3 regions of the Pseudomonas agarici genome follow, and region 1 is predicted to be linked to each of the others. Evidence: riboswitches for the same ligand, from Rfam matches in the RefSeq annotation. Region 1 holds a riboswitch; each other region holds the start of a gene.

Evidence for each region. A riboswitch is a leader RNA that binds a small molecule or an ion and turns the genes downstream of it on or off. The one in region 1 is predicted to bind cobalamin.
Region 2: it holds a riboswitch for cobalamin, as region 1 does, so the genes downstream of both, cobW (cobalamin biosynthesis protein CobW) here and AWM79_RS06080 (CbtB domain-containing protein) in region 1, are expected to answer to the same signal.
Region 3: it holds a riboswitch for cobalamin, as region 1 does, so the genes downstream of both, cobO (cob(I)yrinic acid a,c-diamide adenosyltransferase) here and AWM79_RS06080 (CbtB domain-containing protein) in region 1, are expected to answer to the same signal.

Annotation. Positions count from the first base shown of each region.
Region 1 is NZ_CP014135.1:1,389,427-1,398,930, reverse strand. It holds gene AWM79_RS06100 (hybrid sensor histidine kinase/response regulator) at 1-1,012, opposite strand, end outside; gene AWM79_RS06095 (CheR family methyltransferase) at 1,140-1,955, opposite strand; gene AWM79_RS06090 (response regulator) at 1,955-5,425, opposite strand; gene AWM79_RS06085 (response regulator) at 5,680-6,036, shown strand; cobalamin riboswitch at 6,179-6,403, shown strand; gene AWM79_RS06080 (CbtB domain-containing protein) at 6,501-6,686, shown strand; gene AWM79_RS06075 (CbtA family protein) at 6,717-7,418, shown strand; gene AWM79_RS06070 (cobalamin biosynthesis protein) at 7,415-7,840, shown strand; gene cobM (precorrin-4 C(11)-methyltransferase) at 7,904-8,650, shown strand; gene AWM79_RS06060 (NUDIX hydrolase) at 8,665-9,105, shown strand; gene nfuA (Fe-S biogenesis protein NfuA) at 9,171-9,504, opposite strand, start outside.
Region 2 is NZ_CP014135.1:1,503,129-1,512,632, forward strand. It holds gene AWM79_RS06560 (magnesium chelatase ATPase subunit I) at 1-117, opposite strand, end outside; gene cobN (cobaltochelatase subunit CobN) at 130-3,903, opposite strand; gene cobW (cobalamin biosynthesis protein CobW) at 3,908-4,975, opposite strand; cobalamin riboswitch at 5,116-5,321, opposite strand; gene AWM79_RS06575 (glycosyltransferase) at 5,412-6,719, shown strand; gene AWM79_RS06580 (glycoside hydrolase) at 6,714-9,032, opposite strand; gene cobF (precorrin-6A synthase (deacetylating)) at 9,157-9,504, opposite strand, start outside.
Region 3 is NZ_CP014135.1:2,607,745-2,617,248, forward strand. It holds gene AWM79_RS11455 (AI-2E family transporter) at 1-489, shown strand, start outside; gene hda (DnaA regulatory inactivator Hda) at 756-1,460, shown strand; gene AWM79_RS11465 (C40 family peptidase) at 1,693-2,328, shown strand; gene AWM79_RS11470 (C40 family peptidase) at 2,560-3,108, shown strand; gene AWM79_RS11475 (class I SAM-dependent methyltransferase) at 3,210-3,878, shown strand; gene AWM79_RS11480 (PQQ-dependent sugar dehydrogenase) at 3,912-5,225, opposite strand; partial or broken gene AWM79_RS25985 (hypothetical protein) at 5,299-5,523, opposite strand; cobalamin riboswitch at 5,754-5,974, shown strand; gene cobO (cob(I)yrinic acid a,c-diamide adenosyltransferase) at 6,056-6,667, shown strand; gene AWM79_RS11495 (cobyrinic acid a,c-diamide synthase CobB) at 6,664-8,043, shown strand; gene bluB (5,6-dimethylbenzimidazole synthase) at 8,040-8,690, shown strand; gene cbiB (adenosylcobinamide-phosphate synthase CbiB) at 8,687-9,504, shown strand, end outside.

The sequences.
Region 1 (9,504 bases):
GATTGTCCTCGCTGATCCCGATTCCATGGTCGCGGACTTCAATCCGCGCCTCACCGTCCTGAGCATAAACCCGCACATCGATAGGGCTTTTGGCGCCATAGCGCAAGGCGTTGGCCAACAGGTTGGAGATAACCTGCTCGATGCGAAATTCGTCCCAGTTGCCCACGACCGGTTCCGCGGCCTGGAAGTTGAGGGTCGACTCAGCGGCCTGCACCTGGGCGGCGAACCCTTCCAGCACCTTGGCTACCCGCTGCGAAAGATCGAAGCGGCTCGGGCGTATCGACAGTTTGCCGGTGCGAATGCGTGACACATCAAACATGTCGTCGATCAGCCTGATCAGACTCTTGATCTGCCGTTCATCGCGCTCGACCATGGCGTGCACCTTGTCCAGGGTGAACGCCGCCGCGTTATCCTTGGCCAGATGCATCTTGCGTAGCTGGGTCTCGAGGATCAGCCCATTGAGGGGTGTGCGCACCTCATGGGAAACGATTGACATGAAGTCATCGCGCGTGCGGATCGCGCACTGCAATTGCTCCTGAGTTGCCCGTAGCTCCTTGAGTAGCGCCTCCTGCTCGCGCCTGCTCTGCTCAAGGGCCTCGACCTGCTGCTTCATCGCCTTGCTCTGACGATACAAATCGACGAAAACATTGACCTTGCTTTTCACCGCATAGGTATCGAGGGGCTTGTAGAGGAAGTCCACCGCACCGCTTTCATAGCCCTTGAAGGCATAGTTGAGCTCACGCCCGGCGGCACTGACAAAGACGATGGGAATACTGCGGGTCTTCTCGGTGCTGCGCATCAGCTCCGCCAGTTCGAAACCGTTCATGCCCGGCATCTGCACATCGAGAATGGCTATTGCGAACTCGTGCCGCAACAGCAGGGACAAGGCCTCATCGGCCGACAAGGCCTTGTAGACGGCGCGATCTTCGCGCCTGATCAGTGCCTCCAGCGCCAGCAGATTTTCCGGCAGATCGTCGACGATCAGCAGTTTGGCCTGGATAGTATTTAGCATTCGATTCGTTCCGGCTCGACAGACAGACAGCTGATGCCGTGTAAAGGGAGAATATACTCCGGCTCGTGCCCGCCGACCGCAATGACACCCACACGCTGTTGCCGGGTTAACTCGAGGGTCTGTCTACTCATAGCTTGCGATAAATCCGCTCTTGCTTGATCAGAGGTTCGAACTGCTTGTCAAAGGGAGAGAAATCCAGGGTTTCCTTGCTGCCAAGCGCCAGGAAACCACGACGACAGAGCGATTCATGGAACAAATCAAAGGCACGGTTTTGAAGTTTTTTATTAAAATAAATCAATACATTGCGACATAAAATTAATTGAGTTTCTGAAAATACGCTGTCGGTTGCCAGGCTATGATCGGCAAAGGTCACGTTCTCGCGCAACGTCTTGTCGAAAATCGCATAGCCATAGGCTGCCGTGTAGTACTCGGAAAACTCTCGCTGGCCGCCAGCTTGCAGGTAATTGTGGGTATAGGCGCGCACGTTATCCAGGGAAAAGATCCCTTGCTTGGCCTTATCCAGGGAGCTGGGATTGATATCGGTGGCGTAGATGATCGTGCGCTCCAGCAAACCCTCCTCACGCAGCAGGATGGCCAGCGAATAGACCTCCTCGCCCGTGCTGCAACCGGCGATCCAAATCTTGATCGATGGGTAGGTCTTGAGCAGCGGCACCACTTCCTGACGAATCGCCAGGAAGTGGCTGGGATCGCGAAACATCTCGCTGACCGGTATGGTCAGAAACTGCAACAACTTCATGAATGCCGTCGGATCGTGCAGCACACGCTCCTGCAAGGCCGAAACCGTCGCACAGTCGAACTGGCGCAAAGCGTGGTTGACCCGACGCCTGATGGACGCGTCGGAGTAGTCGCGAAAATCATAGCTGTACTTAAGGTAAATCGCCTCGATCAAGAGACGCAGTTCGATGTCGAAATTTTGCTCCACTAGGTCCTTTCCATTTTCGGTAACCACACCCGAATCAGCGAGAACAAGCGATCCAGGTCGATGGGTTTAGCCAGGTAGTCGCTGGAGCCGGCTTGCAGGCAGCGCTCCTGATCGTCCTTCATGGCCTTGGCCGTGATCGCGATGATCGGCAACTTGCGCCAGCGTGGGTCCTTGCGAATTTCCACGGTGGCTTCATAGCCATCCATTTCCGGCATCATCACATCCATCAGCACCAGGTCGATGTCGTCGACTTCATTGAGTTTTTCAATCGCTTCGCGACCGTTACGACCGATCTCGACAATGGCGCCTTTGTGTTCCAGGGCGCTGGTCAGGGCGAAGATATTGCGCACGTCGTCGTCCACCAGCAGGATCTTGCGACCCTCGAAGACCTTGTCGCGGCTGCGGGCGGTCTTGAGCATGCGCTGACGTTCATGGGACAACTGCGATTCGATTTTGTGCAGAAACAATGTCACTTCATCGAGCAGGCGTTCGGGCGAGCGAGCGCCCTTGATGATGATCGAGCGCGAATATTTGCGCAGGTAGGCTTCTTCATCACGGGTCAGGTTGCGACCGGTATAGACGATCACTGGCGGGAAGGCGCGGATGTCTTCAGTGGACATGCGCTGGAGCAGTTCGTTACCGAGCATGTCGGGCAGCTTGAGATCGATAATCATGCAGTCATAGACATTCTCGCGTAGCAACTCAAGGGCATTCTGGGCAAAGCCGACCGCGGTGATTTCGATATCCTCGTCACCGATCAACCGCGCGATACTGTCCCGTTGCAGATCATCGTCTTCGACCAACAGTACACGCTTGACCTTCTGCGTCAGCTTGGCTTCGAGCCGGGAGAAGATCTCCTTGAGCTCATCGCGGCTCGTCGGCTTGACCGCATACCCCATGGCGCCCATATGCATGGCGGCTTCGATGCGATCCTCGACGGAAATCACATGCACCGGAATATGCCGGGTCGCCGCCAGTTCCTTGAGTCGTTGCAGCACCGTCAGACCGGAATGATCGGGCAGGCGCATGTCCAGTAGGATTGCATCTGGAACAAACTGCGCCGCCAACCCGAAGCCTTCATCGGCCCCACAGGCAACCAAGCACTGGTAACCCAGCTCATGGGCCAGGTCGTAGAGAATTTGGGCAAAACTCAGCTCGTCCTCGATCACCAGGATGCGGCGCGTGCCGAACGGCGCCTTGTCACGATCATCGGCAAACCGGGCAATCGGTGTTTCGCTCGCCACCGGCGGTTCGTCGCGCACCACCGGAGCCATAACCGATGGTACATGGGCCGGGGCCTGGACCGCGGGGGTTCCCTCAACGGCTTCGACATAGTGCTCCGGCAACGCCAGGGTGAATACGCTGCCCTGCCCTGGTTCGCTCGCCACACTGATCGAACCACCGAGCAAAGCGGCCAGGTCGCGGGAAATGGACAAGCCCAGGCCGCTTCCGCCGTAACGGCGATTGGTGGTGCCATCGGCCTGACGGAACGCCTCGAAGATGCTTTCATGCGCTTCGGGCGCAATCCCGATCCCCGAGTCGCGGACTGTAAAGGCAACCCCCACGCCTGGCTGACGAAAGACGCTCAGGCTGACCTGGCCTTTCTCGGTGAACTTCAGCGCGTTAGACAACAGGTTCTTCAGTACTTGCTCCAAGCGCTGGCGGTCGGTAAACAGCATGGCCGGCGCGCCCTCCTGAATCTCCACGGTGAATGCCAGTTGCTTGTCGCTCGCCAAGGGCAGGAACAAGTCGTGCAACCCCTCCACCAGCCGCACCACACTGGTGTTCTCCGGGCGCACCTCAAGCTTGCCGGCTTCGACCTTGGAAATGTCGAGGATGTCGTTGATCAGGTTCAACAGGTCATTGCCCGCAGAATAGATCGACTCAGCGAACTTGACTTGCTCGCCGGTGAGGTTGTCCTGAGGGTTTTCCGCCAACAACTTGGCCAGGATCAACGAGCTGTTGAGTGGTGTGCGTAGCTCATGGGACATGTTAGCAAGGAACTCGGACTTGTATTTGCTCGAACGCTGTAGTTCCTCCGCACGTTCTTCCAACTGCGCCTGAGCCTGATTCAGCTCGCCATTCTTGCGGTCCATGGCATCGCGCTGTTCGGCCAGTTGATCGTTGGTTTGTTCCAGCTCAGTTTGCTGGGTTTCCAGATGAGCCTGGGACTCCTTGAGCACCCGCGACTGTTCTTCCAGTTCTTCGTTGGCGGTTTTGAGCTCTTCCTGCTGGACCTGCAATTCTTCATTGAGCTGCTGGGTCTCGGCCAGAACCTCCTGCAAGCGCTGGCGGTAGCGAGCGGCTTCGATGGATGTGCCGATATTGTCTGCGATCAGTTCCAACAACTCGATGTCACGCTCGTTGAGCTCGCGCAAAAAACCCAGTTCGATCACTCCGTTGACCTGCTCGTCATTGGTGATCGGCACCACCAGCACGCTACGTGGCGAGCCATTACCAAGACCAGAGCTGACCTTGAAGTAGTCAATCGACACTTCGTCGAGGCGAATCAATCGCCCCTGGCTGGCGGCCTGACCGACAATGCCTTCGTCGGTATAGATCGATTGCTCCTGCTGCTCCTGCTCGCGGGAAAAGCCATAACACGCCACCCGCTTCAGGCTCCCATGATCTTGGCGCACATAGAGCGCGGCAACCGAGCTACCCAGATATCGGGCGCAGAATTGCAGGATATTGCGCCCCAGCAGGTGGAGGCTGAGTTGGCCGAGGATCTGCTCAGCCAATTCGGTCTGGCCGCTACGCAGCCACGCCTGCTTCTCCAGACGCTGGGAACTCTTGAGTTGCGACGCGATATTTTTGCTGTAACTACCTGAAAGATTTATTAAGTCTTTTCGCCCCACATAGGCGAGCAAAACGCTCAGCCCGAGTACAAAAAACAAGTAGAGAGCAGTGACCCAGATCGTGGTGTGACTGACATCCTCGTTCCGAGCAAGGCGCAGTTGCTGCTCGGTGTCGACGGCACTCTCATATTCACTGCGAATCTCGTCGCTCAGACGCTTGCCACGCCCGGCCTTCACCGCTCCACGATAGTCGCCGTCGGAACGTTGCAGCTCGATCATCGATTGCGCGTATTCGGTCCAGGCCTCTTGCAGGGCTTCGATACGCTTGAATCGCTCGACCTGCTGGGGGTTATCTGCCACCAACTGTTGCAACCCGCGCAGCTCGGCGATGAGCTTCGGCTTGGCGACTTCATAGGGATCGAGGAAATGCTCATCGCCTGTGATCAGGAACCCGCGCATGCCGGTTTCCAGGTCGACAGACAGCTTCATTGCCTCGTTGGTACCGCTGATTACCCGGTCGGTATGCTCGACCCATTGGATCACCGACAGCAGATAAGTGATCAATGAGACGAAAAACACCGCGCTGAGTACCCCAACACCCAGTGGCAAGCTAATGTTGCGACTCAAGATTGTGCGAAAACTGCGCTCATCAACCGAAGACGGTGAGTTCATGTCGGGCCTCGGACGGGGTGTTGAAGTAAAGAAGTTTGCCGTAATTGCAAAAAAAAAATCTATTTTTCTCACAACTATGAAGGCAATTTCAGACCTCGTACTGCCTTCCATCAAGGAGAAGCGCTATCCTGTCAGCTTTGTACAGGTCGCGTTTTTTTGTACAACGGCGCCAACGTGCCGATCGGCGGCTTACTGATGCAAGAGGCGAACGTTCTTCATCCTCCTGCTCGCCTTCATTTTTTGGGAAGCCCACTATGTGCACAGCAAACTCCACCATCCTCGTTGTAGAAGACGACAGAATTGTCCGTATGCTGATTGTCGATGTACTTGAGGAACTGGAGTTCAAGGTACTACAAGCCAGTAGAAGCGATTTGGCGCTGGAGCTGATCAATGACACCGGCATACCGATCGACCTGCTGATGACGGATCTCAGCCTGCCTGGAATGAATGGACGAGAACTGGCGGCAGCGGCGCGCCGGGTCCGGCCGGGGCTACCGATCCTGTTTGCCAGCGGTTATGCCGAAAGCATCGAGGTGCCAACAGGCATGCACTTGATCGGCAAACCTTTCTCTATTGATCAATTGAGGGACAAAATTAAGTTAATTATATAACTTACTGATTATATGTGAATTTGTATTGTTATAAATCACTTTAAGTTCCACAACCGGGTCATTCAAAGCACCCGTTACCCGCAGCGACACAACCCGTGCCCTACGACCGGCTTTATTGACTCGCCGGGTAACCGTATGCTTTCCTGTCCGTCTTGTTCTGGGTGCCCTTCACAGGGTGAAACGGGAAACCGGTGCGTCGGTCGATTGTTATCGAGCCTGGCAACTCCGGTGCTGCCCCCGCAACGGTAAGCGAGAGAAGCGTCAGATCCACTGTGCCGCCAGCGGCATGGGAAGGCGACGCTTGCAGGTTCAAGCCAGGCTCGAACCCCTTGCAAGCCCGGAGACCGGCCCGGAAATATCGAAAACAAACCTGCGGTGGGCGGGCGCTGTTGAAACCTGCGGGCACTTGCTCGCCGAGGTTTTTTCACGCCTGGCCGCCCGCTGACGTTTCAGAGGGAAAGGCCATGTCAATCACCACCACCAACCACTCGAACGCTGCCGCGGCAACCTCGATCCATCGTATCGCCGTCGCCATCGGCGCCAGCGTATTCGGCGCACTACTGGTCTATTTCGCTGGTTTCTCACCAATCGAAGCGGTTCACAACGCCGCCCATGATACCCGCCACAGCTCCGCCTTCCCGTGCCATTGAGCTACGACTTGACATAATGAGCATACCGACATGATCAAGCGTATCGCCCAAACAGCAGGTTTCACCGGTTTGCTGGCCGCGCTGCTGCTGACCCTGCTGCAGAGCTTCTGGGTCGCGCCGCTGATTCTCCAGGCCGAGACCTATGAGAAAGCCGCCGCCGCCCAGATGCATGAACACGCCGCTGCCGCCCGCCACAACCACAGCCATGATGAAGAAGCCTGGGAACCGCAAGACGGCTGGCAACGCCTGCTCTCCACGACCGGCAGCAACTTGGTGGTGGCGATCGGCTTTGCCCTGATGCTGGCGGGTCTCTACACCCTGCGCGCACCGAAGCGCACCTCCCAAGGACTGCTCTGGGGCCTGGCCGGCTATGCGACTTTCTGCCTGGCACCGACCCTCGGCCTGCCACCGGAACTGCCTGGCACCGCTGCCGCGGACCTGCTGGCGCGACAGATCTGGTGGGTGGGCGCCGCTGCGTCCACCGCCGTGGCCATTGCCCTGGTGGTCTTCGGCAAGCATTGGGTACTCAAAGGGGTGGGCGTGGCGATTATCGTGGTGCCCCATCTGATCGGCGCGCCACAGCCGCCAGTTCACTCCAGCCTCGCGCCGCAAGAACTGCAAGCGCAGTTCAAAATGGCCTCGCAGTTGACCAACGCGACGTTCTGGCTGGCCCTGGGCCTGATCAGCGCCTGGTGGTTTCGCCGTAACGCCGACGATCATTACCCGGCATGAATGAAACCTGGACGACGCCAACCCTCGCGGTTGGCTTCGGCTGTCGGCAAGGCTGCAGCGCATCGACCCTCCAGGCACTGCTTGAGCAGTCACTGCAGGTCTACCGGATCGATCTCAAGGCACTCAAAGGGTTGGCCAGCATTAATGACAAGCAGCATGAGCCAGGGCTACTTGAACTCGCGCAGCGCCTGAGCCTGCCATTGCTGTTCTTCAGTGCCGCTGAACTGGCACCTTACGAAGCCCGCCTGAGCCATCGCTCCGACCTGGCCTTCGAACGTACCGGTTGCCATGGCGTCGCGGAAAGTGCCGCGCTGGCCCTCGCCGAACGCTTGGGACCAGCCCCCGCGAGCCTGCTGATTTCACGCCAGAAACATCCGCTGGCAACCTTTGCACTGGCCTGGACGGGGCAAAACCCCCGATAATCCCCGTCTCCTGCATGAACGTTGTTCATGTGGCGCCTCGTGCAGACCTGTTCAGAGAGTGTTATGACCGTCTATTTCATCGGCGCCGGCCCTGGCGATCCGGAACTCATTACTGTCAAGGGTCAACGCCTGATCCATCGTTGCCCGGTGATCATCTATGCTGGCTCGCTGGTCCCTGAAGCTGTGCTGGAAGGTCATTGCGCTACACAAGTGATCAACAGTGCCGAACTGCACCTGGAACAGATCATCGAGCTGATCAAGGCGACCGACGCCCTGGGCCTGGATGTGGCGCGGGTGCACTCGGGGGACCCTTCGCTGTATGGCGCCATCGGCGAACAGATTCGCCATCTGCGCGAGCTGGGCATTGCCTACGAGATCATTCCAGGAGTAACCGCGACCGCCGCCTGCGCGGCCCTGCTGGGTGTCGAACTGACACTGCCGGATATTTCCCAGAGCGTGATCCTCACCCGTTATGCCGACAAGACCACGATGCCAGACGGCGAAGAGCTGGACAGCCTGGCCCGACACCAGGCCACCATGGCAATTCATCTGGGAATCAAGCACCTGGACAGGATCGTCGAGGTGTTGCGCCCTCATTACGGCGCGGACTGTCCCATTGCCGTGATCCATCGCGCCACCTGGCCCGATCAGGATTGGGTTCAAGGTACACTGGCGGACATCCTGGGCAAGGTCCAGGCCAAGGGCTTTCGCCGCACCGCATTGATCCTGGTGGGGCGCGTACTGGCCAGCGACCACTTCAGCGATTCGTCGCTGTACCGTGCCAGCCACGCCCATCTTTATCGGCCTTGATCTGGAGGACGCCGATGTCCGAGCCATTGTTTTCCGGTGCCAAGCTGGCGCTGATCTGCGGTGACGAGCTGTTGACCTATCTGCGCGACATGAAGGACAGTATCCCCTACCCTGGACATTGGGACTTTGCCGGTGGTGGCCGCGAGGGCAATGAAACCCCGAGCGAATGCGCGCTCCGAGAGCTGGACGAAGAGTTTTCCCTGCACCTCGACGCCGAACGCATCGAATGGATCCGGCGTTATCCCAGCGTCACCCAACCCAATACTCACTCGTGGTTTCTGGTGGGGCAACTGGAACGGGCGGAAATCGAGACGATCCGGTTTGGCGATGAAGGCCAGTACTGGCGGATGATGTCGATTTCCGAGTACCTGGAGCACCCGTTGGGCGTGCCCTATCTGCAGGAGCGCTTGCGCCACTATCTTGAAGAGCGAACCCGGCCTATCCGCCCCGCTTAAAAAAACGGTGCTCACGGACACCGTTTTTTATTCAACCGAACGCAGCGAATGCCCTGTCACCGAACTCAGTAGTAGGCATTTTCTTTCTGCGTATGATCGGTCACGTCACGCACGCCCTTGAGCTCGGGAATACGTTCGAGCAAGGTTCGCTCAATACCTTCCTTCAAGGTCACGTCGGCCTGACCACACCCCTGGCAACCCCCACCGAACTGCAGCACGGCGATACCGTCCTCAACCACCTCGATCAGGCTCACCTGACCACCGTGGCTGGCCAAGCCCGGGTTGATCTCGGTTTGTAGGTAATAGTTGATGCGCTCGTTGATCGGGCTATCGGCATTGACCATCGGCACCTTGGCATTAGGCGCCTTGATGGTCAGTTGGCCACCCATGCGGTCGGTG
Region 2 (9,504 bases), 110 kb from region 1:
CGGCCCTTCGATCAGCACACCGCCGATCTTCGGGTCGATGGCGGTCAGGCACAGCGCCAGCTTCAGCGCATCGGCACCCACCACCGCCGACAGCGGGAAATGCAGGGAGTCACTCATTGTGCATACACCTCAGGAATCTTCCTCTATATCCAGCAGCAGGTTTTCCAGGGCCTGGCGATACTCCCCAGGTTCACGCCACAGGCCGCGCTGTTGGGCCTCCAACAAGCGTTCGGTCATATCCCGCAGGGCATGGGGATTATGCTCGCGGACAAACTCGCGGGTATCGGCATCAAGTACGTAGGCATCGGCCAGTAAGGCGTACTGGTGATCGTCGATCAGTTGGGTGGTGGCATCGAAGGCGAATAGATTGTCGACCGTTGCCGCCAGTTCGAAGGCGCCCTTGTAACCATGGCGCTTGACCCCGTCAATCCACTTCGGGTTGGCCGCCCGGGAGCGGATCACCCGATTCAGCTCTTCCTTGAGGGTACGCACCTTCGGCAGGTCTGGCTGGCTATGGTCGCCATGGTAGCTGGCCGCCCTGTCGCCACGCAGGCTTTCCACGGCGGCCAACATACCACCTTGGAATTGGTAGTAATCGTTGGAGTCGAGCAGGTCGTGCTCGCGGTTGTCCTGGTTGTGCAGCACGGCCTGGACCTGACTCAGGCGCTGGGCAAACACCGTCCTGGCGGCTGTGCCTTCGTCGGAGCCGCCATAGGCGTAGCCGCCCCAGTTCAGGTAGACCTCGGCAAGGTCGTCGCGGCTTTGCCAGAGACGTGCGTCAATCGCATTCTGTACGCCAGCGCCATAGGCTCCAGGCTTCGCGCCGAAGATCCGCCAGCCGGCCTGGCGTGCAGCCTGCTCCGCACTCAGTCCTTGGACTTGCAGTTGCTCGCGTTCGTGACGCACCTTGGCGGCCAGCGGATTCATGTCCTCGGGCTCATCCAACGCCGCCACCGCTTGTACCGCCGCGTCGAACAAGCGGATCAAGTTGCCGAAGGCATCGCGGAAGAATCCCGAAACCCGCAAGGTGACGTCCACCCGCGGGCGGTCCAGCAGGCTCAGCGGCAGGATCTCGAAGTCATCGACCCGTTGGCTACCCGTGGCCCAGACTGGTCGCACGCCCATCAACGCCATGGCTTGGGCGATATCGTCGCCGCCGGTGCGCATGGTGGCCGTACCCCAAACCGACAGGCCGAGCTGGCGCAGGTGGTCGCCGTGGTCCTGTAGGTGGCGTTCGAGAATCAGGTTGGCGGATTGAAAACCGATACGCCAGGCCGTGGTGGTCGGCAGGTTGCGCACATCCAGGGAGAAGAAATTGCGCCCGGTGGGCAGCACGTCGAGGCGTCCGCGACTCGGCGCGCCGCTGGGGCCTGCCGGTACGAAGCGTCCCTCCAGGGCCGTGAGCAAGCCTTGCATCTCGGCCGGACCGCAGGCATCCAGACAGGGTGCGACGTGGCTCAACAAACCGTCGATAATGCTGCGCACCTCGGCCCACAGATCACCGTCAGCCACCACCGCCGATCCGGCCAGGGACTGCTCGATCAGTTGCGCGGCATACAGTTCCAGGCGCTCGCGGCTGTCGCCGGCGGTGCGCCAGGTCTCGTCGCTGATCATCTGCAAGGCGTGTGGACGGCTCCCGGTCCAGGGTTCGGCCAGAGCGCAATCAAGCGGGTCGAAGCCCAGCTCGAAGGCCTTGGCCAAGGCTCGCAGCAGGCTGGACTGGGCACCACGACCGTCGCCTCGGGGAATGCGCAGTAACGCCAGCAGGGTGTCGATACGCTGGCGCCCGTCCGGCGACTCACCGAAGATGTGCAGCCCATCGCGAATCTGCGACTCCTTCAAGTCGCAGAGATAGGTGTCCAGGCGCGGCAGCCAGATCGCTGCATCGGCATCACTGTTGAGCCCGGCATCCAGTTGCAGCTCGCGGTCGATCCGAGTCTCGCGAACCCGTTGCAGAATATCGCGCTGCAGTTCCCTGGCGCGCCGTGGATCGAGCAACTGCGCGTCGTAGTATTCGTCGGCCAGCAGTTCCAGGTCACGTAGCGGGCCGTAGGTTTCTGCTCGAGTCAGCGGCGGCATCAGGTGGTCGATGATCACCGCCTGGGTCCGGCGCTTGGCCTGGGCGCCCTCGCCCGGATCATTGACAATGAACGGATAGATATTCGGCAACGGCCCCAGCAGTGCATCCGGCCAACAGTTTTCCGACAGGCCAACCCCCTTGCCGGGCAACCACTCCAGGTTGCCGTGCTTGCCGACATGGATCACGCCGTGGGCGCCGTAGACGTGGCGCAACCAGAAATAGAACGCCAGGTAACCGTGGGGGGGCACCAGGTCCGGGTCGTGGTAGACCGCACTGGCATCGACCTGATAACCCCGGGCCGGCTGGATGCCGACAAAGGTCAGGCCGAACCGCAGGCCGGCCACCATCATCCGTCCGCTGCGAAACATTGGATCGTTTTGTGGGCTGCCCCAACGAGCGAGCACGGCTTGGCGATTGGCCTCGGGCAGACGGTCGAACAGCGCCTGATAGTCCGCCAGCGCCAGACTCTGATGGCAGGGCCGCATGTCGAGACTGTCGAAGTCGTTGCTGACCCCGCCGAGCAAGGCCTGGATCAGCCCGGTGCCGTTGGCGGGCAACTCATCGCTCAACGGGTAGCCCTCGGCCTGCAAAGCCCGCAGGATATTCAGGGCCGCTGCTGGCGTGTCGAGGCCGACGCCATTGCCAATGCGCCCGTCGCGGGTCGGATAGTTGGCCAGGATCAAGGCGATGCGTTTGTCGCCATTGGCCACTCGCGCCAGTTCGACCCAGCGCCGCGCCAGTTCGGCGACAAAGTCCATGCGCTCGGGCTGCGCTCGATAGCACACCACATCACTCTGGCTGCGCTCGCTGCGCCATGCCAGGTCCTTGAAGCTGATGGGCCGACTGATGATCCGACCGTCCAACTCCGGCAAGGCGATATGCATCGCCAGGTCCCGTGGTCCCAGCCCTTGCTCGCTGGCCAGCCAGCCAGGCTCGTTGTCCTGGGCGCAGATGGCCTGGATCACTGGGATATCGCGACGGAACGGACGCAGATGCGGCGCTTCGAGGCTCGACTGGGCGAACCCGGTGGTGTTGAGAATCACCGCCGCCGCGCCCTCGTCCAGCCAGTCCTCGACCACGGACAGGCAACCGGGCTCCTTGAGACTGGCCACGGCGATCGGCAGGGGATTCAGCCCAGCGTTGCGCAAACGCTGACAGAACACATCGATAAAGGCGGTATTGGCCGCCTGCAGGTGCGAGCGATAGAACAGCACTGCCGCCACCGGCAGGTCGACCTGCCAATCGGCCCGCCAGTCAGCCAGTTGCGCGTCACCCAGGCGCGGATGGTAGATCGCCGTGCGCGGCAATGTCCGCGGCTCCTGCCACGGATAGTCGCGCCCCAGCCAGGTACTGGCCAGGCAACGGTACAACTGCAAGGCATTGCCCAGACCGCCCTGGCGCAGGAAGTGCCAGAGCCGCTCGCCCTGTGCCGCCGGGACGTTGCTCAGGTCGCTCAGCGCCGGGTCGGGCCGGTCATCGCCCGGTACCAGGATCAACGTCACACCGCGCTCGGCCAGTTGCACCAGGCGCTCGATACCATAACGCCAATAGCCGATACCACCGTGCAGCGACAACAGAATGACCTTGGCATGTTGCAGCACCTGGTCGACATAGAGGTCGACCGATGCATGATTTTGTACCTGCATCGGATTGGCCAGACGCAGGCTGGGATAATCCGGCGACAATTGCCGCGCCGCCTCGGCGAGCAACGCCAGGCTGGAATCGCCGCTGCACAGGATCACCAGCTCGGCGGGCGTTTGTCCAAGGTCGGCGATATTGTCGTCCGAGACGAAACCGCCGGGCTGGGTCCTGAGCAGATGCATGGGATCAGGCCGTCAATGCGTTACGAAGCGTCGATTCGAGCAACGCGGCGTCCAGTTCCTGACCAATCAGCACCAAACGAGTGACCCGCGACTCGTCAGCACCCCAGGCGCGGTCGAAGTGCTTGTCGAAACGAGTGCCCACGCCCTGGATCAGCAGGCGCATCGGTTTGTTGGGAATCGCGGCGAAGCCTTTGATCCGCAGGATGCCGTGTTGCACCACCAACTGGGTCAGGGCATCGAGCAACAGGCTTTCGTCGGCTTGCGGCAGCTCGATGGAGATCGAGTCGAAGGCATCGTGGTCGTGGTCGTCGTGATCATCGCCGTCGTGGTGATGGTCATGGTGACTGTGGCGACCGTCGATATGTGCCTCGGAACCGGCGCCCAGCCCCAGCAACACGTCCAGCGGCAGACGCCCGCTGCTGGCTTCGATGACCTTCACCGCTGGCGGCAGCTCTTCGGCCACTTCCAGGCGGACCCTGGCCAGATCTGCGGGGCTGATCAGGTCGGCCTTGTTGAGGATCACCAGGTCGGCGCTCGACAGTTGGTCGGCGAACAGCTCATGCAGTGGCGACTCATGGTCCAGGTTCGGGTCGAGCTTGCGCTGGGCATCCACTTGGTCCGGGAACGCGGCAAAGGTGCCAGCGGCGACGGCTGGGCTGTCGACCACGGTGATCACCGCATCGACGGTGCAGGCACCGCGGATTTCCGGCCACTGAAACGCCTGGACCAGCGGCTTGGGCAGTGCCAGGCCGGAAGTTTCGATGAGGATATGGTCGAGGTCGCCGCGACGGGCCACCAACTCACGCATCACCGGGAAGAACTCTTCCTGTACGGTGCAGCACAGGCAACCGTTGGCCAGCTCATAGACGCGGCCATTGGCTTCTTCCTCGGTGCAGCCAATGGTGCACTGTTTGAGGATCTCGCCGTCGATACCGAGTTCGCCGAACTCGTTGACGATCACCGCGATACGGCGGCCTTGGGCGTTGTCCAACATATGGCGCAGCAAGGTGGTCTTGCCCGAGCCGAGAAAGCCGGTAACGATAGTGACGGGAAGTTTGGCCAGTGTTTTCATCGGATGCCCTTTGGCAAAAGTAGCGGGCATACGGGACGAAAGCCGCTGCCGGCAACGGGCGCGGAAAGCTTCGCCACCGGATCACCCCGCCCGGTTACGGGATCCTACGCTACCGCCCAGGCGAGTTTCGTAGAGTCCCTGTGAGAATCTGTCACGAGGCAGGTCTCCTGGCTTACGGTCGGGCGTGCGGAGTGACTCCGATCCGCCGATTCCCGCGCCTTCCCGCCAGAGGCAGTGGCTTTGCAGGGTTATCGAGCCGTCTACAGTTGCGGGGGCAGCCGCGGCTTACCGCGTTCCCTTCTTAGCTTCGGCCAGATGCCGAAGAACCTCGAACCTGCAAGGCTACGCAGTGCATGGGAACAGGTCAATCTCGGCGGCCGCTGTGGTTTAATTGCACCCCTTCTCTTGCCCTGCCAGCTTCAAGGAAACGCTGCCCATGAGTGCCACCGACACCACCCACGTCCTGGTTATCGGTTATGTCTGGCCCGAACCCCGGTCCTCGGCTGCCGGCGGGCACATGATGCAGATTCTCGAAAGCTTCCTCGAAGCCGGCTGGCGGATTACTTTTGCCAGCCCCGCCAGTGCCGGAGAACACAAGGCCGATCTACACAGCCTGGGCATCGACGAGCAGATCATCGAGCTCAACAACAACAGCTTCGACCGTTTCATCAGCGACTTGAAGCCGGATGTGGTGCTGTTCGACCGCTTCATGATGGAGGAACAGTTCGGCTGGCGGGTCGAGCAACACTGCCCAGACGCCGTGCGCGTGCTGGAGACCTCGGACCTGCAAGCCTTGCGCGATGCCCGCCAGCAGCAGCTCAAGGCACGCCTGAAGGCTGACCCGGACCTGAATGACTTCACGGCGCTGTTCGCTCCCGAGCTGAGTGAGGTGTTCCGGCAGATGAGCGACACTGACCTGGCCAAAAGGGAAATCGCCGCGATCTACCGTTCGGACCTGAGCCTGATGATTTCCGATCTCGAGATTCGCCTCTTGACCGAACAGTTCCAGCTAGCGCCGGCCTTGCTGCACTGGTGCCCACTGATGGTTGAGCAACCCACCACCTTCACTGCCTTCGAAGACCGCGCACACTTTATCAGCATCGGCAATTTCCGCCACGCGCCGAACTGGGACGCGGTGCTCTGGATGAAAACCACCCTCTGGCCGTTGATTCGCCAGCAATTGCCGGGGGCGCAGCTCCATATCTACGGTGCCTACACGCCACCCAAGGCGACCGCGTTGCACAACCCCGCCCAGGGTTTTTATGTGATGAACTGGGCCGAGGACGCGCTGCGGGTGATGAGTGCGGCGCGCATCTGCCTGGCGCCGTTGCGCTTTGGCGCCGGTATCAAGGGCAAGCTCGCCGATGCGATGCTCTGTGGCACGCCGAATATCACCACGCCGATCGGTGCCGAGGCCATGCACGGCGAACTGCCCTGGCCCGGCGTCATCGGGACCAGTGCCGAGGCCTTGGCACAGGCGGCGGTCCAATTGTATCAGGATCAATCGTCATGGCTGCAGGCCCAGGCAAACGGCAAGGCCTTGCTGGCGGCCCGTTATGACCGACGGCTTCACGGCCCGGCCCTGGTCGCACGCATAGAGCGCTGCCGGCAGCAGTTGGTACGGCATCGACGCGATAATTTCACCGGGGCGATGCTACGTCATCACCATCACAAGAGCACCCAATACATGGCCCAGTGGATCGAAGCGAAAAACCGCATAATCGGCGGGTCATGCTCGTCATGAAGCCGAAGCGAAGAGTTGACTGATTTCGATCAACTGCGGCTCCTGATCCGGTACCAGGACCAATGCCGAGCGCGGTGGCAGCCGCCGCCCTTCCGGTGATTGCATAGTTTTCAGGCTGAAATTCACGGTGATCAGGGTACCGTCGGCAAACACCGAGCGTTGCAGTAGACGATTGGCCGACAACACCTGGAAATCGCTCATACGCTCGACGAACAGGCGCTCGTGCAATGGCCGGAACACCCGATCATAGGCGCTGATGAACGGCAAGTCGCGAGCCAGTACTTGATCATTGAGGTGGTACAGCGGCGGCACCATGTACAGCAACTGCAACAGCGCCGTATGCTCACGTTCGCTGGAAAATTTCAACGAGCTGTATTCCCAATGGTGCGTGCTGACCAGGCTGTCGTGGAGCACCAGTTGATACAACGGCAGCCGGAACTGCACGGAGGTCACAAACCGCGCAATCGAAGGTTTAAGGGGCACCGGCTTGAAGTACAGGGCCGGAGTTTCCGGCGGCCAGTAGCCCCCCCGGTAATAGGCCGACTGCTTGTGCTTGCCGATATCCGGGTCCATCCAGGCAAACGGCTGGGTAGCGATGCCATGACTGTAGGCAATATGCGGTGCGTAGTGCGCCAATCCACCTTCGCTGCCCGTGACCAAGTCCAGGGCATGGGTTGGAAACAACAGGCGGCGAGTACGGGCTTGGGCATCCTCACGTTCACTGGTTTCCCGCCCTGGGGTGTAGTCCTTGAGTTCGGGGCCGGCTGCATCGACATCGAGGAAATAGCTGTTGAGACGTGCCGCTTTCGCCACTGCCGAGATCCTTCGTTGCGCGTAAGGTTCGACCAACCGAGCGTTGACATAGACACCCCGGCCACTGAAACCACGCACCTTGTCACCTTTGCTGTCCCGATAGCCGGCTGCGGCCAGCTCATCGCCCATTTGCGCCGTGGCCCAAGTCGCTCGCAGGTTCGAGGGGTGTGCACTACCATAGCTGTCGTAGACGGCAACCAGATAGCCCGAAGCCTTGGCCGCCTCCACCGCTTCGGGGTGCCACATGGCGTCACGCCAATCATCGGCGCCCAACCAGGCCTTGATCAGGCCGGCTTGCTGCAAGGCGGCTACGGTATCGAGCGACAGTCCGCCCCCCCAGCGTCGAGGCGCCACCAGCCACGGACCGAAGGCCTCGACCAATTGCTCGCGAACTTTATGCCCCCAGACCACGTTGGCCGCCGGATCATGCTTGCCCGGCAAGGGTTCGACCGGCACCAGCGGCAAGGCATGTGGCAACGCCGTATTGAGGGCACGGGTCACTTCGGTCTGGCCGAAGATCGAAACACCTGTTGGCCGAACCTGCGCCTCCAACAGGGCCGCCACGAAACTTTCCCGTGCGGCTGAATCAAACGCTTCCCACAACCGTGAGGCCAGATGCCGGGGATCAGCCCGGTGCGCGGCAAAAAATTTCAGGAACGCCGGCCAATCGGCAATATCCACGGCTTTCAAGGGGCCGGCGCCCCACAAGTAGATATGCGGGGCGCCGCCCAGCCTGGCGACCTGGGGCTGAAGTTCGATTTTCTGTTTCAATGAAACGAAACGGTCATGCTTGAGCAGCCACTCGCGATAAAAGCGTGCACCGTACAATGGATCCCGTGGGCCGATCATCACACTGACGGTATACGCCGCGCCCTCGGCCAGCCGGTTGAATTCGTGACTGATTCGCGGCAGCGGCCGTTGATCCTGCTCGATGATGCTAAAGCGTGTATCGAAAGGGGTTTGCACCAGCCAAGTCACTGAGTGATCCGCGCGCAGTTCGGTCCAGAACGGCATCGACAGCAGCCCGTTCAGCGCATCTGGCTCATAACGCCTTACCAGCCAGTCCAGCCATTGGCGATCATCGCCAGGAATATAACTGCCCTCGCCGAACGGTATGGCATGGGCCTCGATGGCAGTTGCTTCCGCGGGTTTGGGCCATTCCAGACGAGCCGGTTTATTGGCTCGCACCGAGAGACGCAAGGCGTCCTGCTCGATACCGACCTCAACCTGGAACTGATCGGTACCGTTGCGAATACGCCAGCGCCAGCCCTCCAGATCACTTGCCCTGGCGGTCTCGGGGAATGCCGCCGCACTCAGTACCGAGACTTCGCCATTATCCCGGCACAAGGTCATCTCCAGGGTAGCCGGGTCGATGCTGAATACCCCGCCACTGTAGGCCAGGTCGACTCGTACCTGCCCGAACGCAGGTAAGCTGGTCAGCAGCAGGGCAAACACCAAGGGCCGCCACTGAAGTCGATCGATAGCTGGTATGGAGCTCATGGCGTTCTAACAGTCTCACAGGCTATTGTCGGATCCCGCGGACACTAAACGACACCGCCCGTCTTCTCTGTAAGAACGGTCTTGTAGCAACGCAGGAAACATCGCCGAATCAAGGCCAGAGTACTTACTCGTCCGAATTCACAGGGCGACGCAGCAGGTAGGTATCCATGATCCAACCCTTGCGCAGCCTGGCGGCCTCGCGCTGTTCGCGAATCAATCCCTGCACCTCATGAAGCTTGCCGCTCACCAACAGTTCATCCTCGGTCCCCAGGTATGCTCCCCAGTAGATTTCCAGCGCCTGGTCGGCGAACTGAGCAAAAGCGCAATGCGCATCGAGCATCACCACCACATTGTCCAGGTCAGCCGTCTCCAAACGCCGCCCTGTGGTGATGCGGATCGGTTCGCCGATGCGATTCAGCGCAATGCGATGGCGTGCCGCCAGCGCCTGCACGCTGCTGATCCCGGGAATCAC
Region 3 (9,504 bases), 1.2 Mb from region 1:
GGTGAGTGCCATGGGGTGCTCGGGGCGTTCGTTCGCGGCCAGTTACTGGTGATGCTGGCGCTCGGGGTGATCTATGCCGGCGGCTTGATGCTGGTCGGCTTGGAACTGGGGTTGCTGATCGGCCTGCTGGCGGGGTTGGCAGCCATTGTGCCGTACATGGGGTTTGTGATCGGGATTGGCGCTGCGCTCATTGCCGGCTTGTTCCAGTTCGGTGGTGACTGGTATCCAATGATCGGCATCGTCGCGGTGTTCATGGTCGGTCAGGCCCTGGAAGGCATGGTGTTGACGCCCTTGCTGGTGGGCGACCGCATCGGCCTGCATCCGGTTGCGGTGATTTTCGCCATTCTCGCCGGTGGCGAACTGTTCGGCTTTACCGGTGTGCTGCTGGCGTTACCGGTGGCGGCGGTAATCATGGTGCTGGTGCGGCATGTCCATGATCTTTACAAAGAGTCGGATATGTATGACGGACAGGAGGATGCAAATCTGTAATATTGAGTTCGCGCAGGTGCGGAGCTGGGTCCGGGCGCGCTCCGGCGAAGCGTTCAAGGGCATTGAGAGCCCTTCGCGGGCCGGCCATGCTCCCACGCCGATGGGTGTCATTTTTGACTGCCAGGTTATGCCGGTATTCTCATCGATCAACGCAAACCTTTGATTTTGCTTGTGGTCCGCTGCATTGTGCGCTCGGCGTCACGGGTATAAACTTTGCAGACTTTACACAGAGGCCTCTAACGGTTCCCTAGAACTGTTCCGTCAGCATGAAACCGATTCAGCTGCCCCTAGGTGTGCGTCTGCGTGATGACGCTACCTTCATCAACTATTATCCAGGCGCCAATGCCGCTGCACTCGGCTATGTCGAGCGGCTATGCGAAGCCGACGCCGGATGGACCGAAAGTCTGATCTATCTCTGGGGCAAAGATGGCGTGGGGCGTACCCATCTATTGCAGGCGGCGTGTCTGCGCTTCGAGCAGATGGGCGAGCCGGCGGTCTATCTGCCACTGGCCGAGTTGATGGATCGCGGTGTCGAATTGCTGGATAACCTCGAACAATACGAATTGGTCTGCCTGGATGACCTGCAAGTGGTCGCCGGTCGGGCGGACTGGGAAGAGGCGCTGTTCCATCTGTTCAACCGTTTGCGCGACAGTGGCCGTCGGTTACTGATTGCCGCGTCCACCTCGCCGCGTGAATTGCCGGTGAGGTTGGCGGATCTGAAGTCGCGTCTGACCCTGGCCCTGATCTTCCAGATGCGTGCGCTTTCCGACGAAGATAAATTGCGTGCTTTGCAACTGCGTGCGTCAAGACGCGGCCTGCACCTGACCGACGAAGTAGGGCATTTCATCCTGACCCGTGGTACCCGTAGCATGAGTGCGCTGTTCGAGTTGCTTGAGCGTCTCGACCAGGCCTCCTTGCAGGCTCAGCGCAAGCTGACCATTCCTTTCCTGAAAGAAACCCTGGGCTGGTAACGACAGGTAGAATCCCCCATTATTGGGGGCTGTAGGCGGGTTTTCGCCAAATTCCAGACGCCACAAAACCCACGCCGAAAGCAATTTTCGGGCGCCTGCGAGCCGGTGGGGTATTAAGTCCTTAGATGTTTTCAAGAAACTACCAAGTCACATTTTGTCCCATAAAATTTGCAAATGAGGGTGATAGAAGGCATAGTCGCGTCTTCATAAAAAATCAGCCGCGGTTGTGCCCATGCTAGTTCGCTTCGCACCCCTCGTGCCTCTCGCACTTGTTACCCTGCTTTTTGGTTGTGCGGCGCATACGCCGATTGCGCAACAGCAGGTAGAAAGTTCAGTCAAAATCGCTCCGGTTTCTGGTGTCAAATCTTCGGTTGTATTGGACGATGAATTGGCCACGGAAAAAGAGCTCGCCGAGTTTTCCGACAGCAAGCCCTATCAGTTGCCCGTCCTGGCCGACAGCATTCTTGAGCGCGGCATGTCCCTGATCGGTACCCGTTACCGTTTCGGCGGCACCAACGAGAGTTCCGGCTTTGATTGCAGCGGCTTTATCGGTTATCTGTTCCGTGAGGAAGCGGGCCTGGACCTGCCGCGTTCCACCCGAGAGATGATCAACGTGAAGGCGCCATTGGTTGCCCGCAACAAGCTCAAGCCGGGTGACTTGCTGTTCTTCGCCACCAATGGTCGTCGCGGGCGTGTCAGTCATGCCGGAATCTACCTGGGCGATGACCAGTTCATCCATTCCAGCAGCCGCCGTAGCGGTGGTGTCCGGGTCGATAACCTGGGCGACAGTTACTGGAGCAAGACCTTCATTGAGGCCAAGCGCGCCTTGGCGATGGCTCCCACCACGGTCACGGCCAGCAACAGGTAATCGTTCGACGTTTCAGTATCATCGGCCCTGTCTGGCGGCTAACTACCAAGCCGCGAAAGCGAACAAGGTTGTACAAAAAACGTCCGAAGTTAAAGTGATACTTGAAGTTTGGCGCATAGACGCTAGAATCCTGACATATTGTTGAGTGTCTGACCGCGCAAGCTCGCTTGCGCGGTTTTGATTTCTTCACACCACGGCAGAGCAAGCCGCATTCAGTCAGGATTTCTGCATATGTCGACCTTGGCCCGTATTGCCCTTATCACCCTGACCGCGTTGCTCGGTGCTTGTGCCAGCCATGCTCCGCCGCCTGCGCCAATGGCCCGTTCGGTGGTCTTCGCCGCTCCACAACCGTCTTCACCGCAAGCCGAGGATGTCCTGTTCCGTGCCCTGGGCCTGGTCGGCACACCCTATCGCTGGGGGGGCAATACGCCGGACTCGGGTTTCGATTGCAGCGGTCTGATCAGCTATGTGTACCGCGACATGGCCGGCATCAACCTGCCGCGCTCGACTCGTGAAATGATTGTGATGCGTGCTCCGAATGTGTCGCAGAACGCCCTGCAAACCGGCGACCTGATCTTTTTCGCGACTAATGGCGGCTCCCAGGTCAGTCACGCGGGAATTTATGTCGGTGAAGGTCGTTTTGTCCATGCCCCTGCCACGGGTGGCACCGTCAAACTGGACAGCCTGTCCAAGGCCTACTGGCAGCGTGCCTATCTGAATGCCAAGCGCGTGCTGCCGGCCGAACATCTGGCGCTCAATCCCCAGCAGCCTGTGTGGTGAGTTCTGTTAGTCAATGTGGGCGCCACAAATCCTTGGTCTGCGTTGCTGTTCCTCGCCATATAACCGTACAGGCCACCAGTCGCTGACTCCTTGAGGTGTTCATGACCGCTCGCACGCTCAAACTCGACGATGCCCTCTACGGCTACCTGCTGGACGTTTCCCTGCGCGAGACACCTCTGCTCAAGCGCTTGCGTGACGAGACCCAGGCGCTGCCTATGGCACGCTGGCAGGTGGCTCCCGAGCAAGGCCAATTTCTTGCCCTGCTGGTCAAGCTGACCGGTGCCCGGCGCTTGCTCGAAATTGGCACTTTTACCGGCTACAGTGCCTTGTGCATGGCGTCGGCGCTGCCGGAGGACGGCTCATTGCTGTGCTGCGACCTGCCTGGCGAGTACAACGCCACGGCGCTGCGCTACTGGCGGGAGGCTGGCTTGTCCGGGCGGATCGAACTGCGCCTGGCGCCGGCACTCGACACGCTGGCCGAGCTGGAGCGGCAGGGGCAGGGGCAGGGCGGGTCCTTCGACCTGGTGTTCATCGATGCCGACAAGGCGAACTATCCACGCTATCTGGAGATCGCCTTGCATCTGTTGCGAAGGGGTGGTCTGGCGATGTTTGACAACACCCTGTGGAGCGGCCGGGTACTGGAGGAGGGCGCGCAGAGCGAGGATACACGAGCCATCCAGGCACTGAACCTGGCCTTGAAGGATGACTCGCGGGTAGACCTGTCATTGTTGCCGGTGGGTGATGGGTTGACCTTGTGTCGTAAACGCTAGCGGGCGGCGCAAGGGCAACTCCTCATCCTCGGACTAACGGCTGGCGGACACGCGCCAGATTTTGTTACCCACATCGTCCGCCACCAGCAGGCCGCCCTGTTGGTCGATGACTACCCCGACCGGGCGGCCCCTGGCATTTTCATCCTCGTCGAGAAAACCCGTCAGCACATCCAGTGGCTGCCCATTCGGCTTGCCTGCGGCGAAGGGCACGAAAATCACCTTGTAGCCGCTGTGTGGTTTGCGATTCCAGGAACCGTGCTGGCCGATAAAGGCCCCTTGGGTGAACGGCTCAGGCAGCTTGCTGCCCTGGGCAAAGGTCAGTCCAAGCGATGCCGTATGCGGCCCGACGGCGTAGTCCGGAGCGATGGCCTTGGCGACCATGGCCGGGTCCGAAGGCGATACCCGCGCATCCACGTGTTGGCCGTAATAGCTGTAGGGCCATCCATAGAACCCGCCCTCCTTCACCGAGGTAATGTAGTCCGGCACCAGGTCGCTGCCGATCTCGTCCCGCTCGTTCACCGCGGTCCACAGTTTGCCGCTCTGCGGCTCCCAGGCCAGGCCGTTGGGGTTGCGCAGGCCGGAGGCAAAGATCCGGTGGCTGCGGGTGGCTGGATCGACTTCCCAGATCGCAGCGCGACCTTGCTCTTTGTCCAGGCCGTTTTCGCCGACGTTACTGTTGGAACCAACGGTGACGTAGAGCTTTCCCCCGTCCTGGCTGGCAATCACATTCTTGGTCCAGTGGTGATTGAGGGGGCCGCCGGGCAAATCGATGATCTTCTCCGCTTGTTCCTTGATCACGGTTTCACCCGGCTCATAGTGGAAGCGCAGCAGGGCATCGGTGTCGGCGACATACAGGTCATTGCCCACCAGCGTCATGCCGAAAGGCGAATTGAGTTGGTCGATAAAGGTCGTGCGGGTTTCCGCGATCCCATCGTGATTGCTGTCGCGCAGTAGGGTAATGCGATTCGCGCTGGGCACCCCGGCCCCGGCGCGATCCATGACCTTACGGGAAATCCAGCCACGAATGCCCTGGTTGTCGTCGGGCTTGGGTGGCGAGTTGGTCTCGGCAACTAGTACATCGCCGTTGGGCAGCACATACAACCAGCGCGGGTGGTCGAGGTTTTCGGCAAACGCGGCGACTTGAGTGCCGGCTGCCGCCACTGGCTTGGCGCCCTGAGGCCAGCCGATGGCGGGGGCGATATTGACGGTGGGAAGGAGGGTCTTGTTCGGTTCCGTAAGCTTGGGAGAGGGACCGGTGCCCTCGGACACCGACAGGGTGGAACTTTCGCCGCAAGCCGCCAATCCACTGGCGAGCAGGATGATCAGAGCGTGCTTGTGCTGGAACATGCTGAGTCTCCGTCGATGCTTACGCGGGTCTAGAAGTAGAGAAGCATAGTCGACGCAGGTTCAATCCTTTTGCTCAAGCCTCCTTGAACAGCAGGGCGATGCCGGGATGGTAGTGGTCGGCTTCGTTGTGCAGCTTGCGGTAGGCATAGGGGAAGTACCAGGCCACCGCGTAGCTATTGGTCTTTTGCAGGTCGTCGACCATACCCTGTAGGTCTTCCAGACTCGGACTCCGTTGGGGGTTGAATGGCGAAACAAACAGACAACCGAGCCTGAGATGATGAGGATGGTTAAGCTTTTGGCGGCGTTGATCGCGTCGAGCAGGGCCGGCATCCGATGATCAGGTCCTGCATGGGGGTTTCTCTTTTTATTGTTGAGTGGGTTATGGCTGTTTGATATCAACTGTCCTCGCCAAAGCACAAATTCTGGCGGCAGTTTTTGTTGGCGGGTGTCTTGGACGATTTTCCAGGCTCAGGGGGACGTGTTTTTGTTGTGGCGGCTTTATTTGACGCTCCATCCTCAACCCTCTAACCTTCTCAACTTGTTTCAGGTGCTCTGTGGCGATGCGTCGACAGGGTGAAACAGGGAAGCCGGTGAGCCCTTTCGACAGGTGCGATTCCGGCGCTGCCCCCGCAACGGTAAATGAGTCAAGACTACGCTTTTCGCCACTGTGCCGGCGGCACGGGAAGGCGCGCGGTCCTGCGCTTGCGCAGCTCATGAGCCCGGAGACCGGCCTGATCCATCCCACAGCATCACGGCGGGCGATGCTGGACCGTTGCGGTCGTGTTTTTTCCAGCCCCGTTTGCCTTATCCAGCCCCAACGGAGAGCTGTCATGAACCCATCCCCCGATCGCGATGAACGTCATTTGGCGCGCATGTTGCGCAAAAAAGCGGTGATCGATGAACGTATCGCCAGCGCTCCCAACGAGTGCGGCTTGCTGCTGGTCCTGACGGGCAATGGCAAGGGCAAGAGCAGTTCCGCCTTCGGCATGCTCGCCCGAGCCATGGGCCACGGCATGCAGTGCGGCGTGGTGCAATTTATCAAGGGTCGCAGCAGCACCGGCGAGGAGCTGTTCTTCCGGCGTTTTCCCGAGCAGGTGCGGTTCCATGTGATGGGCGAGGGATTCACCTGGGAAACCCAGGACCGCCAGCGTGATATCGCCGCCGCTGAAGCCGCCTGGACCGTCTCTCGGGAGCTGCTCGGCAACCCGGCTATCGGTCTGGTGGTGCTCGATGAGCTGAATATCGCCCTCAAACACGGGTACCTGGATCTCGACCAGGTACTGAGCGATCTGCAGGGTCGGCCGCCAATGCAACATGTGGTGGTGACCGGACGCGGCGCCAAGCCGGAAATGATCGACCTGGCCGATACCGTCACGGAAATGGGCCTGCTCAAACATGCGTTCCAGGCCGGGATCAAGGCGCAGAAAGGCATCGAACTATGAATCAGCCGCGTCGTTGCCCGGCGGTGCTGATCGCCGCGCCAGCGTCCGGCCAGGGCAAGACCACGGTGACGGCGGCGCTGGCGCGCCTGCACCGCAATCAGGGGCGCAAGGTCCGGGTGTTCAAGTGTGGCCCGGATTTTCTCGACCCGATGATTCATGAGCGGGCCAGCGGCGCGCCGGTGTATCAGTTGGACTTGTGGATGGTCGGCGCCGAGGAAAGCCGTCGTTTGCTGTGGGAAGCGGCCGGTGACGCCGACCTGATCCTGATCGAAGGGGTCATGGGCTTGTTTGACGGTACTCCGTCCAGTGCCGACCTGGCTCGGCACTTCGGTGTGCCGGTGCTGGGGGTCATCGACGGCACGGCCATGGCCCAGACCTTTGGTGCCCTGGCGCTGGGCCTGGCGCGTTATCAACCGGACCTGCCGTTCGCCGGGGTATTGGCCAATCGCGTGGGGACGCTGCGGCATGCGCAGTTGCTCGAAGGTAGCCTGACCGAAGGCCTGCGCTGGTACGGCGCGCTCTCTCGGGAGACCGGGATCGAGTTGCCGAGCCGGCACCTCGGGTTGGTCCAAGCCAGCGAATTGAATGACCTCGATCGGCGCCTCGACGCTGCCGCCGAGGCCCTGGGCGCAAGTTGCGAAGTCGCGCTGCCGCCTCCGGTCGAGTTTGCCGCGCCGACGCTGATCGCTGCCGAGCCATTGCTGGCTGGCGTGCGGATTGCGGTTGCCCGTGACGAAGCGTTCGCGTTTATCTATGGTGCCAACCTGGATCTGCTTGGGGCGATGGGCGCCGAGTTATGCTTCTTTTCGCCGATTCACGATGCCGGCCTGCCAGACGTTGATAGCCTTTACCTGCCAGGAGGTTATCCGGAATTGCACCACGTGGCGCTGGCGCGAAACACTTCGATGTTGATGGCGATCCGCGATCACCAGACCAAGGGTAAACCCTTGCTCGCCGAGTGCGGCGGGATGCTCTACCTGCTCGATGCGCTGACCGACGTCGACGGTCGACGCGCCGAGCTGCTGGGCCTGTTGGCGGGAGAGGCGGTGATGCAGAAACGCCTGGCTGCCCTGGCCTTGCAGGCCGTGGAGTTGCCGGAAGGTTTGTTGCGCGGACATACCTATCACCATTCGCTGACCACTACCGAACTGACTCCGATTGCTCGCGGGCTGAGCCCCAACGGCGGGCGCGGCGCGGAAGCCGTGTACCGCGAAGGGCGGACGACTGCGTCCTATGTGCACTTCTACTTTCCGTCCAACCCTCGGGCGGTTGCCGCGTTGCTGGCACCTGATGCAGCAATCAACTTTGCCCAGGTCGGCGCTCTCTGTGTGGAAGCGAGCTTACCGGGGCGCCGGATCGCTGGGAGCAGACCATGACTGACAACACATTCTCCATTGAAGAGCGAAATGCAATCTACCGCGCCATCGCCGAGCGCCGCGACATGCGTCACTTTGTCGGGGGTACGGTGCCACCAGCACTCCTGGCGCGCCTGCTGGAAGCCGCACACCAGGCGCCGAGTGTCGGTCTGATGCAGCCGTGGCGGTTTATCCGGATCAGCGATCGCTCGCTGCGTGAGCGGATCCGGCAACTGGTGGAAGAGGAAAGGGTCCGCACCGCCGATGCCCTTGGCGAGCGTTCCGATGAGTTCATGAAGTTGAAGGTCGAGGGTATCAACGATTGCGCCGAAGTGCTGGTGGCGGCGCTGATGGACGGTCGCGAACGGCATATCTTCGGGCGCCGGACGTTGCCGGAGATGGACATGGCGTCCGTGTCCTGCGCGATTCAGAACCTCTGGCTGGCCTCCCGCGCAGAAGGCTTGGGCATGGGCTGGGTGTCGCTGTTCGAGCCACAGGCACTGGCGGACTTGCTGGGCTTACCGGAGGGGGCCAAGCCGGTGGCGGTGTTGTGCCTGGGGCCGGTCCAGGCATTTTACCCGGCACCGATGCTCCTACTGGAAGGCTGGGCGAAATCGCGCCCTCTGAGTGAGCTGTTGTACGAAAACTATTGGGGAGTGAGTCAATGAGTGTGGCGTTGTTGAGTGTCGCCGGGGTTGCGCTGGATGCGCTGCTGGGCGAACCCAAACGCTGGCATCCGCTGGTGGCGTTCGGCCGTATCACCGATCGCATCGAACAACGCTTCAACGCCGGTGGCCGTGGCTGGCGTAGCCATGGTGTGACCGCCTGGTTGCTGGCCGTCGTGCCGTTGACAGTGCTGGCTACGGCGCTGTCCTGGGCGCCTTATATCGGCTGGGTCATCGAAATCCTGTTTCTCTATTGTGCCCTCGGCATGCGCAGCCTGGGTGAACATGTGGTACCGGTGGCCCAGGCGCTTCGTGGCGCAAACCTGGAATTGGCGCGGGAGCGCGTGAGCTATCTGGTCAGTCGCCAGACCTCGGAGCTGGATGACACGGCAGTGGCCCGTGCGGCCACCGAGTCGGTGTTGGAAAACGGCAGCGATGCGGTATTTGCCGCGCTGTTCTGGTTTGCCGTTGCCGGAGTCCCCGGTGTGGTGCTGTATCGCTTGAGCAATACCCTGGACGCCATGTGGGGCTATCGCAACGAACGTTTCGAGCGTTTTGGCTGGGCGGCGGCGAAGATCGACGATGTGCTCAACTATATTCCCGCACGACTGGTGGCGCTGACTTATGCGTTGCTGGGCAAGACTCGCCTGGCACTCAGATGCTGGCGCAGCCAGGGACCCACCTGGGACAGTCCGAATGCCGGACCAGTGATGGCCGCAGGGGCTGGTGCGCTGGGAGTCGAGCTGGGCGGCGCGGCGATCTATCACGGCGAGCTGCATCAGCGTCCGCCGTTGGGCGAAGGCCCACCCGCCGATGC